4 regions of the Roseburia sp. 831b genome follow, and region 4 is predicted to be linked to each of the others. Evidence: predicted binding sites of a transcription regulator. Region 4 holds the regulator's gene; each other region holds the start of a gene.
The links. The regulator Rex, encoded in region 4, represses fermentation and respiration genes when NADH is low (regulators of the CRP and FNR family bind a similar motif). The targets are predictions, from matches to a motif close to ATTGTTAANTANTTAACAAT.
Positions count from the first base shown of each region.

Region 1 (3,195 bases), 1.2 Mb from region 4:
CGATGAAATCACCTAACTCTAATGGTCCCATTGGATGGTTTGCACCAAGTTTCATAGCTGCATCGATACCAGCGATATCAGATACACCTTCCATCTTGATGAAAGCTGCTTCGTTGATCATTGGGATTAAGATACGGTTTACAACGAATCCTGCTGCTTCATTTACCTGTACAGGTGTTTTGCCGATTTCTACAGAAATCTTCTTGATAGCTTCTACAGTTTCAACAGGAGTATTTACACCTGCGATAACTTCGATTAATTTCATACGATCTGCTGGGTTGAAGAAATGCATACCAACCATTGGACGGTTTAATCCGTTTCCGATTTCTGTGATAGAAAGGCTGGATGTGTTAGATGCAAAAATACAATCTGGTTTTGCAATCTCATCTAATTCTTTGAATGTTGTTTTCTTAACCTGCATATCTTCAAATGCAGCTTCAACGATTAAATCACAGTCTTTGCAAAGGTTTTCTTTTAAACCAGGAGTGATTTTAGCAACGATTGCATCAACAGCTTCCTGTGTCATTTTTCCTTTTTCTACAAGTCTTGCATAGCCTTTTTTGATTTTTTCTTTTCCAGCTTCTGCCCACTCCTGTTTGATATCACAGAGTGCTACTTCATATCCATCTACCTGAGCAAATGCTTTTGCAATGCCCTGTCCCATTGTTCCTGCGCCAATAACTCCAACTTTCATGTTAGTTCTCCTTTTTATATAAAAACTATAATGTATTACTGCTTACGTAAACGGAACAGCCTGCCGCAGCAAGCCGTTCCAACTATGTAATCTTAGTATTTCTCAACGATTGTAGAGCAGCCCATTCCGCCACCGATACATAAAGTAGCAAGACCTCTCTTAGCATCTCTCTTCTGCATCTCATGTAATAATGTAACTAAGATACGGCATCCTGATGCTCCAACCGGATGTCCAAGTGCGATTGCACCACCGTTTACATTTACTTTAGACATATCGAATTTCAAATCTCTTGCAACAGCGATTGACTGAGCAGCGAATGCTTCGTTTGCTTCGATTAAGTCCATATCGTCGATTGTAAGTCCTGTTCTCTCTAATACTTTTCTTGTAGAAGCAACTGGTCCAACACCCATGATTTCAGGTTCAACACCACCGAGTGCTCCAGCTACCCATGTAGCCATTGGTGTAACACCAAGTTCTTTTGCTTTTTCTTCGCTCATAACAACGATTGCAGCTGCACCATCGTTGATACCGGAAGCATTACCAGCTGTAACAAGTCCGCCTTCTTTTCCAGAACAGCATCTTAATTTTGATAAAGATTCTGCTGTTGTACCTGGACGTGGTCCTTCATCTTTTACGAAATCAACGATTTCTTTCTTAACTTTTACTGGTACTGGTACGATTTCATCATCGAATTTACCTTCAGCAATAGCTTTTTCACATTTCTGCTGGCTGTTTGCTGAGAACTCATCTAATTCTTCTCTTGTAATGCCATATTTATCACATACGTTCTCTGCTGTAATCATCATGTGGTAATGATTGAATGCATCTGTTAATGCATCGTTTACCATTGTATCGATGATTGTTGCATTGTTCATACGATATCCAAAACGAGCTTTTGTCATAGCGTATGGAGCCATGGACATGTTTTCCATACCACCTGCTACAACGATGTCTGCCTGACCAGCAAGAATCTGTGCTGCTGCTTCATTGACACATTTCAAACCGGAACCACAAACTACGTTCAAAGTAACTGCTGGTACTTCAATTGGTAATCCTGCTTTGATAGATGCCTGACGTGCAACGTTCTGTCCCTGTGCTGCCTGGATAACACATCCCATAAGAACTTCGTCAACCTGTTCTGGTTTTACTCCAGCTCTCTTTAATGCTTCTTTGATTACGATTGCTCCTAATTCTGGTGCTGGAGTATTGCTTAATGCTCCACCCATTTTACCAATTGCGGTACGGCATGCGCCTGCTAAAACTACTTTTCCTGCCATTTTCTCGTCTCCTTTTTCTAATAGGTTTCGCTCTGATACTGTTAATTTTTTAACAATATTTGGGCTAAAAAAAAATAAATTTCAAATATTTCATTTAAAATTTATGTTTTCATGGTCGTGAAGTCATAAAACAGCTTGTTTTCCGCTTGTTTACTGACTTTTTCTTACTTCCTCATGCTATCACACTTTACTCTGAAATGCAAGATATTTCTTCTTATTTTTTTCAGTTCCTTTTCGTTGTGGTATCGCATGACCATACCAATATCCCGTATTTTCGGGCTTTTTTTGTTAAAAACTTAACATTGTTTTTTCTAAAAATTAGCAAAAAGAAAGCAGAATTTGTGCACAATACACAATTCTGCTTTCTAATGTGAACGCTATCATTTTTTTAATAAAAGACATGATTTCCGATTACGGTTCCCTGAATGATTCCGTTGTTTCTTCTAAAGTAAAGACAGTTTAACGTAATCTGTCCATCCAGTACCGCCTGTGCTGCCTGCAGACATTCTGCATTGACACCTGCCTCCAGCCGGTACGCCAGCCTGCCGCTTGCCACCGGCGAAAATTGTCCGCTCTGATAAATAACGCCTGCAATCGTACCCGGAAAATAAGAACTTTTTACACGGTTGATGACGACACTTCCAACGGCAAGTTTTCCCTCGTAAGATTCTCCTTCTGCCTCACACTGGATAATGGCTCCTAACAGATAAAGATCCCCATCCGCCGGCACTACGGTAACGTTGGAATAGTCCTCCTGTTCCTGCGCCTTGATTGCCTCTAGTCTTGCGGCGTCTTCTTTTGCCTTTTGTAATTCGAGCTGTTCCTCGTAAGCCTCCATATCGGAAATCTGTTTCTCTAAATCCGATACATTCGACTGCGCATCCTGCAAATCTTGTGCCGCCTCATTGATTTTTGCCTGTGTCGAGGAAATCAGACTGCTTACATTCTCTTTTTTCTTCTGTGCTTCCTGCTGCATTGCCACAAGTTCTTCCTTTTGAGAGGACAGCTCCTCTTTTTGTGCTGCAATGTCCTCCTGAAGCTTGTTATAAGTTTCTAGCATATTACGGTCGTATTCATTAATTTCCTTAATATATTCTGTCCGGTTAAAAAAATCGGATACGGACTCTGACTCAAGCAGCATCTGAAGCATTGTTGTATTCCCATTCTCATACATGTACTGAATGCGAATCTTCATATCTTCATACTGCTTCTTCGAATCCTCCT
Region 1 covers NZ_CP135162.1:2,310,505-2,313,699, forward strand. Annotated here, with positions in the region: gene BIV16_RS10625 (3-hydroxyacyl-CoA dehydrogenase family protein) at 1-694, opposite strand, end outside; gene BIV16_RS10630 (acetyl-CoA C-acetyltransferase) at 787-1,971, opposite strand; gene BIV16_RS10635 (cell wall hydrolase) at 2,360-3,195, opposite strand, start outside.
Region 1: the regulator Rex is predicted to act here: its motif matches at 2,009-2,028, upstream of BIV16_RS10630 (acetyl-CoA C-acetyltransferase).

Region 2 (3,195 bases), 1.1 Mb from region 4:
AATCCACGAGACGGTGCAGCTTGAACCTGTGGTTTATGACAGCGACATTGAGATTTTCCATATGCCGCTTGCGCTCCACAACAAGCGCGATTTTTCGATTTTCCAAAATGCATTTGCTAAAAATGGTATGTTGTCCGACAAGGTTCACCGCATGTATGCAAAGGAACTTCTTTTGACTGGCTCGGATGAGGATTTTCTTGACGCAAAAGAAATCTTTGCGCACACCCTTTTTACCTCTAATAAGGATGACCTTTTAAAAGAAGCTTCCTGTGTCCTGGCAAGATGTTATCGAATCGAAGGACAGGTCAATGAATTTTTCAAACTTTGCTTAAAGGATATGCTGACCACTCCATGTGCGGAAATCTGTTGTGAACTGGGCGAATACTTCTTTTCCTGTGAAGATTTTGAGGAAGCGATTATGTGGTTCTACAATGCTGCTTTTGAGACGGAAAGCATTTTGAATATCCACTGTGGCGGCGATACGCCACTTTACCGCTTACATGACTGTTACACTGCGATTGCAGCTTTTCTTAGACAGTCCACGGATGACGCGCTGACGCAGATTCAGGTGGAGGAATACGAACAGCTTGCCAGCCAGTATGAAGAACAGGCGAAAAACTGGACGATGCCGGAAGAACTTTAAACATTGTTCTGGCTGCGAGCAAATGTATCGAATGATAGGAGCAAAAGACATGAATGATTTTAGAAAAATGAGACGGTTCAAGCAGGAAATCACCCCGGAAGAATGCGTTGAGGTGCTGAAAACTGCCCCTCGCGGGATTATGGCATTTCACGGAGAAAATGGGTATCCTTACGCAATTCCGTTAAATCAATATTATAATGAAACAGATGGAAAATTATATTTTCATGGAGCAAAACAGGGACTAAAGCTGGATTTGATGGCTGGTAACCCTAAGGTCTGCTTTACTGTGATGGACGATGGTTTTATCAAGGAGGGCGACTGGGCGCTGAATATAAAAAGTGTGGTCTGCCTTGGAAGGCTTGAGACTGTTACAGATTCTGACAAAATATTAGAAACCTGCCAGATGTTAGCAAGAAAATTTTTTCCAACCGAAGAAGCCATCGAGGAAGAAATCGCAAAATCTTTAGACCGGGTCAATGTCTTTGCCATGACAATCGACCGGATGACGGGAAAACTGGTAAATGAATCCTAACTTTAGATTCCAGGGTGCCTCACGGTGTCACATTTTGCGGAAGAACGTTAAAAGTTCTTCCGTATTTTATGTAACACATTTGTTTCCCGCTCTAACCACGGAATCTCTTTTGGGCTTGCAAACCCCTTTTCTACCAGGGCATGATTTCTTTGATAACATTCCTCTGCGGTAATAAAGCATGGATGAAAGCCTAATTTTTCCTCGTAATCATCCAATACCCCGGGTGCTCTCTTTTCACTTAATAACTTGCAGTTATAATAAATTGATTTCATCTGAAAAAAGGTATCTGGTTCATCCGGGTCAATATTTTGTTCAAAGGCGGTTCCCGCCAATTCTTTAATCTCAACATCGATATATCCGGTTTCTTCCTGGATTTCACGTCTTAGTGCCTCTAACTCGGTCTCTCCCGGTTCTACACCTCCGCCCGGAAATTTATAATCTCCGCAGTTTGTCTCAACCATCACCAGTTTTCCCTGATAAGAAAGGATACTGCGGACTGCTGTCCTTGTGCGAATCTTTTTGCCTTCCTCATATTCATCTGTAATCAATGTAACCTCAAACATATTTTCCTCCTGATTTTCGTAGAATTCAGTAGAAGCATTTCTCCACATAAATGATCTTATACAATTAGCTTATCACATAAATGACAAATTGTACAAAGACGAGACAATTTTTATGGATTGGGTTGTAAAATCGACAATAAAGTGATAGGATATAAAGTATGATAAATTTTTAACAAATTCACAATTCAAACAATCAGGAGGTATTTGTGATGGATTTTTCAACTGAATACAAACAGAAACTTGTATCTGCAGACGAAGCAGTGAAAATAATCAAATCCGGTGACTGGGTTGATTATGGTTGGTGTAATGGAACACCAGATGCCTTGGATCGTGCGCTTGCAAAACGTACCGATGAATTAAAAGATATTAACCTTCGTGGTGGTATCCTGTTAAAACCATTGGCTGTATTTGAACGTGAAGATGCTGGTGAACACTTTACCTGGAATTCCTGGCATATGTCTGGAATCGAGCGTAAATTAATCAACCGTGGATGTGCGTTCTATTCTCCAATCCGTTACTCAGAGCTGCCTCGTTATTATAGAGAGTCCAGCACACCGGATGACGTTGCAATGTTCCAGGTTGCCCCAATGGACAAACATGGTTACTTTAACTTTGGACCAAACGCTTCCCATCTTGGTGCTATGTGCGAGACTGCAAAACACATTATCGTAGAAGTAAATGAAAATATGCCTCGTTGTCTTGGTGGTACTGAGACTGGCGTACATATCTCAGATGTTACTTATATCGTAGAAGGATCCAATCCTCCAATCGGAGAACTTGGTGGCGGCGGAGCTGCAACAGATGTTGATAAAAAAGTTGCACAACTTATCGTAGACCAGATTCCAAACGGTGCCTGTTTACAGCTTGGTATCGGTGGAATGCCAAATGCCGTTGGTTCTTTGATTGCAGAATCTGATTTAAAAGACCTTGGTGTTCATACCGAAATGTATGTAGATGCTTTCGTTGATATTGCAAGAGCAGGAAAAATCAACGGTTCCAAGAAGAACATCGACCGTTATCGTCAGGTATATGGTTTCGGTGCCGGAACCAAGAAAATGTATGATTACCTCGATGAGAACCCAGAGCTTATGAGTGCTCCGGTCAGCTACACAAACGACATTCGCCAGATTTCTGCATTGGATAACTTTATCTCCATCAACAACTGTGTCGACATTGACCTCTTTGGACAGATTAGTTCGGAATCCTCAGGTATCAAACAGATCAGTGGTGCAGGCGGACAGTTAGACTTCGTACTCGGTGCTTACCTTTCTAACGGTGGTAAGAGCTTTATCTGCTGTTCTTCTACTTTTACAGATAAACAGGGCGTTATGCACTCCCGTATCCGTCCAACCTTAGCAGAAGGTTCTATCGTAACCGATACCCGTGCAAACACACACTTTGTTGTAACTGAATACGGTATGGTAAATGTAAAAGGACTTTCTTCCTGGCAGAAGGCA
Region 2 covers NZ_CP135162.1:56,709-59,903, reverse strand. Annotated here, with positions in the region: gene BIV16_RS00255 (glycosyltransferase family 2 protein) at 1-643, shown strand, start outside; gene BIV16_RS00250 (pyridoxamine 5'-phosphate oxidase family protein) at 693-1,175, shown strand; gene BIV16_RS00245 (NUDIX hydrolase) at 1,223-1,738, opposite strand; gene BIV16_RS00240 (butyryl-CoA:acetate CoA-transferase) at 1,948-3,195, shown strand, end outside.
Region 2: the regulator Rex is predicted to act here: its motif matches at 1,896-1,915, upstream of BIV16_RS00240 (butyryl-CoA:acetate CoA-transferase).

Region 3 (3,195 bases), 450 kb from region 4:
TAGATCAGCTTTTTGAAAAGATAAGCCAGTTCCCGCAGATTGCATTTGAAATAGAAGAGGACAGCAGCATGGCGGGACTTGTGGCACAGGATTTTGGAATCGCAATCATGCCGCAGATTCCGATTTTAAAGACGCTGCCGGTGAAAACCTTACAGATTGAACATCCGGCATACGAGCGCTCCGTCTATATGGTCACCAAAAAAGACCATTACCTTCCACCGGTTGTCAAAGCATTCCAAAGCTATGTACAAAGTGAAACCGGAAACCTTGAATTATAGAATTCGGGGGGATAAAAGAGGTTGCATTCCGTTTAATAGGGGATGAAAAAGTTTCATTTTATAAATATGGTGTCTTATTTGAAAAATTTTCCAAAAAGGCTTGAAATTGCAGGCGTTATGTAAACCTTTTTAGCTGTTTTGGATAACTGTAACGCATTTTAAAAAAATTGTATAGGATTCTGCAAAAAAACTCGATTTTTTGGATAAGTTTTTTTCGACTATTCATTGTTACCCAAAGGTCTATTTTTATGTAAACCGCCATCCGTAAATTAAATCAAAATTGGACAATATATTAAAAATTGTATTTATATGTCAAATGTGCAATTTTTAATACCGGTTCGCCTTGACAAACTGGATAAAGCGGGACACGGCAGGGAGCTGGTATTTTCCCTGCATGTAGCCCATGTAGACGGTGTGCGCAAAGGATTCGGACGGAATTAAGGGGCGGATGCAGATGTCCGGTCGGTGAATGGAATCGACATCGGCAACGAGCGCGATACCGAACCCTTCCGCAACGAGGGAAGCGATTCCGTTCTCATCCGGGGATTCACAGATATAGTTTGGAGCAACGCCATGTTCCTTAAAAAAGTTCTTGGTGTATTTTCCAAGACCGGAGTTGTGGTCATAGGAAAGAACCGGGTACTGCTCGAAAACACCGGCTTCAATTGCTTCACTGGCGCACAAAGGATGGTCTGTTGGAAGGATGACAACCATTTCCTGAAGTATAATAGGAAGAAACTCAATATTTGGCTCATCAGGAGAGTAGGAACCGAAGATTACATTGTAGGTTCCTTTTTTTAATCCTTCAATATTATGTCGGGTGATATCCTGTGAAAAGTGAAAGGTTACATTTTTGTTCTCATCCTGCGCTAAAAAAGAACGGACTGTTTTTGGAATATAAGATTTCGCAAGTGGGGAAACATAAGCAATGTCAATGTGCCCACCGTCCGTTGCAATCTGCTTCATTTTATTTTCTGCCCGCTGGATGTCGTTGAGAATGATTTCGGTGTGTTCTAGAAAAATCTGTCCAGCCTTGGTTAAAATGACGTTTCTACCTTTTTTTTCAAATAAAGTGACGCCAAGTTCATCTTCTAAGGCGCTGATGGACCGGCTTAAACTTGGCTCCGAAATATTCATTTTTTCTGCCGCCTGGTTAAAGTGCTGCAAGGTCGCTGCCTGGTAAAAATAACTCAATTGATTCAAAGTCATAATAGATTCACCTCGATTAACAAAATAAAAACTATGGATTACAAAAATTACATCCTGTATTTGTGCACATTATATCACAATCAGTACATTAAAACTACTGAAATATAACAAAATAAGCATTGGAAGTATAGATAAAAGCGGTGTATAATAAGATTATCAAAGGTTGTTAAGTTTTTAACAAACAGGGCAGGGCGTTGAAAACAAAGAAAACATATCAAAAGCAGTAAAAACAAATGTAATGTAAGAAAAGGAGATTAAAACTATGGCAGAGAGAATTACAGGTCACACAGAACTTATTGGATTAATGGCATACCCAATCAGACATTCCAGTTCACCGGCAATGCACAACGAAGCATTCGCTTATTTGGGATTGGATTATGCATACCTTGCATTTGAAGTAGACAATTCTACATTAGAGGATGCCGTAAAAGGTCTTCGTGCCTTAAAGATGGTTGGTTCTAACGTATCTATGCCAAACAAGACAGTAGTAGGACAGTATCTCGACAAATTATCACCGGCAGCAGAGCTTTGTGGCGCAGTAAACACAATCGTAAATGAAAATGGTGTTTTAACAGGCCATATCACAGATGGTATCGGATTCATGCAGTCCTTAAAAGACAACGACATCGATGTGATTGGTAAGAAAATGACAATCGCAGGTGCCGGCGGTGCTGCAACAGCAATCGAAATCCAGGCTGCATTAGATGGTGTAAAAGAAATCTCCATCTTCAACATTCATGATAAATTCTGGGATAACGCAGTAGAAACTGTAAGAAAAATCAACGAGCGTACCGATTGTAAAGCCACACTTTATGATTTGGATGACAAGGAAAAATTAAGAGAAGAAATGGCTGACTCTTACATTTTCGTAAACGGAACAGGCGTTGGTATGAAACCATTAGAAGGACAGTCTGTTGTACCGGATAAATCTTTCTTCCGCCCGGAATTAATCGTTGTGGATGTTCCTTATTCTCCACTTGAGACAAAAATGCGTTCTATGGCAAAAGAAGTAGGATGTAAGACGATGAACGGACTTGGCATGATGTTATTCCAGGGAGCAGCAGCATTCAAACTCTGGACAGGAAAAGATATGCCAATCGAACACATGAAAGAAGTTTTAAATATCAAATACGAATAAAAACAGATTCAAACATATTTAGATTAGGAGAGAAAAAATGAATAAAAAATTTTTACCTAGCGCAATTATTCTTTATTTAAATTATTTCATCCATGGTATTGGATGTTCCATCTTAAGCCAGCAGGTTGTAAAAGAATTATTAGCAGAGCAGTGGGGCATGTCAGATGTTATGGCTGTCACCGCAATCGCAGCAGCACTTGGACTTGGACGTTTGATTTCCCTTCCATTTGCAGGACCACTATCCGATAAATTAGGACGTCGTGCATCCGTTGTCATTGGATGTTTCTCCTATGTGATTTTCTTTGTCGGAATAGCATTCTCACCAAACGTAGCAGTTGCCTATGTTGCAGCCGTTCTTGGTGGTATCGCAAACTCATTCTTAGACACTGCAACCTATCCGGCTGTTACGGAAATCATCAACAAATATACCGGTATCGCTACAATGGGAATTAAATTTTTCATTTCCATTGCACAGCTTTTAATGCCATTCTTCTTAGGCTTAGTTGCAGGAAGTGCAATGTCTTACTTAACACTTCCGCTTGTCGCAGGCATCGCAATCGCAGTGCTTGG
Region 3 covers NZ_CP135162.1:1,560,606-1,563,800, reverse strand. Annotated here, with positions in the region: gene BIV16_RS07405 (LysR family transcriptional regulator) at 1-278, shown strand, start outside; gene BIV16_RS07400 (LysR family transcriptional regulator) at 606-1,487, opposite strand; gene BIV16_RS07395 (shikimate dehydrogenase) at 1,750-2,625, shown strand; gene BIV16_RS07390 (MFS transporter) at 2,663-3,195, shown strand, end outside.
Region 3: the regulator Rex is predicted to act here: its motif matches at 1,650-1,669, upstream of BIV16_RS07395 (shikimate dehydrogenase).

Region 4 (3,195 bases):
AAGGAGTGAACCTATCACACCGGATAAGACATCCCCGCTTCCAGCCGTTGCCATTCCGTGATTCCCACTGCGGTTTAAATAAATCGCACCCTCCGGGACTGCCGTTAAGGTATGTTCTCCTTTTAACACGCAAATCACCTGGTAATCCTCTGCAAACTGCCTAGCTGTCTTAAGGCGGTCTGCTTCTACAAATGCCGTTTTTTGCTGACAGAGTCTGCCCATCTCACCCGGATGTGGCGTTACAATCACTTCCGCTTTGTGCTGCTTTAAAAGTTCCTGCTTTGCTACGAGGATATTTAGGGCATCTGCATCGAGCACAACCGGCACAGCCGCATTCGCTAACACAAGTTCTACGATTCTTTGTGCCACCTGTGATGTTCCAAGTCCTGGTCCACAGACAATTGCATCGACCGTCTGCAATTCATTTACAAATGTAGTTTCATCAAAACCTGTCTCCGGGTAAGTTTTTAGCACTGCTTCCGGCACTTTTTCCTGTAAAATCATCCGGTTTGCTTCCGGTGTCATCACTTTTACCAGGCCACATCCCATGCGGTATGCCGCTGTCACTGCAAATACAGCCGCACCTGCCATGTCCTTTTGTCCGGCAATGACAAGCACTTTTCCGTAAGTGCCTTTGTTCGAGTGCTTCTTTCTTTCCGGCAGCAGCGAAAGGTCTTCTTTCGTCAAAGAAACCACCGACGGACGAACCTTTCGCCAGCTTTTTGCATCGATTCCAATTTCCCGTACAAAAATCCTGCCACAAGCAGCACTTCCCGGCCACAGATACATTCCGACCTTGGCATAGGCATAAGTAACCGTTACATCTGCCTGCACACAGGTTCCTAATATTTTTCCATTTGTTGCCTGCACACCGGACGGAATATCAATCGAAAGCTTTACTGCTTCCATCTGATTCATCTGAGCGATAAAGTGCGCAGCTTCTCCGGTAATCTCTCTTGTCAATCCCACACCAAACAAAGCATCCACGATAAGGGTCGGTGAAAAATCATCCGGTATTTTCTCGCAAACCGGGATTCCATACGCTTTTAGGATTTCAAGCTGTAATTGCATGGATTCGCTATAACCGTGCTTTCCCTGTAACAGCACCACACAGACCTTCCTTTTCTTTTGAAAAAGCAGTCTCGCAACCGCTGCTCCGTCACCGCCGTTATTTCCGGTTCCACAAAATACAAGGGTTCTTTTGGTATCAAGCCCCTCCTCTTCCATGACGCGCACCGTCTCAAGTGCAGCACGTTCCATCAAAACAATCGATGGCACCTTAAAATGTTCTGTCGTGGCAAGGTCTATTTGTTTCATTTCATCTGCATTTACAAGATATTCCATCTTCCATCTCCATTCCAGAGCAAAAATAGCGCTTTACCAATGGCAAAGCGCTAAGTCGGTTATTCCTTTTCTTTTTTGTTCTTTACAATATTGTAGGATAACTGCATTAAGCTGTCTGATAAATGAACGTTCTCTACAACTACATCTTTATCGATTAATTCAAGATCAACATGTGCGAAATTCCAGATTGCATGAATTCCCAAATCCACAAGACGATTTGCAATGGCATCTGCCTTTTCTTTTGGCATGGTAAGTGCTGCAATATCAACTTTATTGTTCTTGCAAAACTCTTCCAGTTCATTTAACATGTGAACCTTAATTCCGCGAACGGTAACACCGTCCAATGCTGGATTTACATCAAATAATGCGGTAATGATAAACCCAAGTTTGGAAAATTTGGTGTAATTAGCAAGCGCCTGACCTAAATTACCGGCACCAATCACAATGATATTATGCTGCTGGTTCAGTCCTAAAATCTTTCCAATCTCTTCGTATAGGTACTTTACATTGTATCCATAACCCTGCTGACCAAAACCACCAAAGTTATTTAAATCCTGTCTGATCTGTGACGCTGTCACATTCATTCTTTTGCTCAAATCATTTGATGAAATACGCTCCACTCCATCATCTAACAATTCACCAAGGTAACGGTAATATCTTGGCATTCTTCGAATAACTGCCTGTGAAATCTCTTTTTCTTCCATATATATAAACATGCCTTTCTCTAAACTGCAAATTCGTGTGCCATAACCCTCTCACACGATTATACGAATAACATTATTATACTGATTTCTGAAAAAGATGTCAATGTGTCAAAAATTTAACTATCTATCATTTATAATTGCATTGACAGGTTTTCCCATTCTTCATATAAGGTTTCCAGACGTTCCCTGTACTGATTTTGCTTTGTGGTAAGTTCTCCTAGCTTTGCAGAGTTTGTCGCATTTTCCGGTTTTGCACACTCCGTATCAATCTGTTCAATCTCGCCCTCTAAGAACGCAATCTCATCCTCCGCCTTCTTTAGCGCATTCTCAATTTTTCGGATTTGTGCCTGCTTTGCCTTTTGTGCCTTCCAGTCCGTTTTTTGCTCGCTGTCTTTTTCAACTGTCTGCGCTGCTTCCTCTGGTTTCTTTACAAATTTCTCAGTCAGCTCGTCTCTTTTTTCCAGATAATAATCATAATTTCCAATGTAATTGACCAGTGTTTCCCCGGTTAATTCGATGATTCTTGTCGCTGTTTTGTTAATAAAATAACGATCATGGGAGACGAAAAATACCGTTCCGGTATATTGATTTAATGCGGACTCTAAAATTTCTTTTGAGGTAATATCCAAATGGTTAGTCGGCTCATCCAAAATCAAAAAGTTTGCATCCGAGAGCATTAATTTTGCCAAAGAGACACGTCCTCGCTCACCACCACTTAAATCCGCAATCCGCTTAAACACGTCATCTTCCGTAAACAAAAATGCCGCTAAGACATTTCGAATCTGTGTCTGGGTAAGGTTTGGATAATCGTCTGATATCTCTTCAAAAATGGTTTTCTCATGCGATAAGACCTGATGTTCCTGGTCGTAATAGCCGATGGAAACATTTGAGCCTAGTGTAACACTTCCAGCATCTGCCTCGATTAACTGGTTGATAATCTTTAGTATCGTCGTCTTTCCGGTTCCGTTATTTCCAATCAGTGCTACCCGTTCCCCACGCTTGATTTCAAAAGATAAATCGGAGAACAGGTGTCTTGACGGGTAGGATTTTGAAAGATGTTCGACGGTCAACACATCGTTTCCACTCACAACATTGGGCTCTAACACAATCTTGATATCGGCATTTTCTTCCGTCGGCTTCTCAATCC
Region 4 covers NZ_CP135162.1:1,113,368-1,116,562, reverse strand. Annotated here, with positions in the region: gene BIV16_RS05135 (bifunctional ADP-dependent NAD(P)H-hydrate dehydratase/NAD(P)H-hydrate epimerase) at 1-1,344, opposite strand, end outside; gene BIV16_RS05130 (redox-sensing transcriptional repressor Rex) at 1,404-2,048, opposite strand; gene BIV16_RS05125 (ABC transporter ATP-binding protein) at 2,180-3,195, opposite strand, start outside.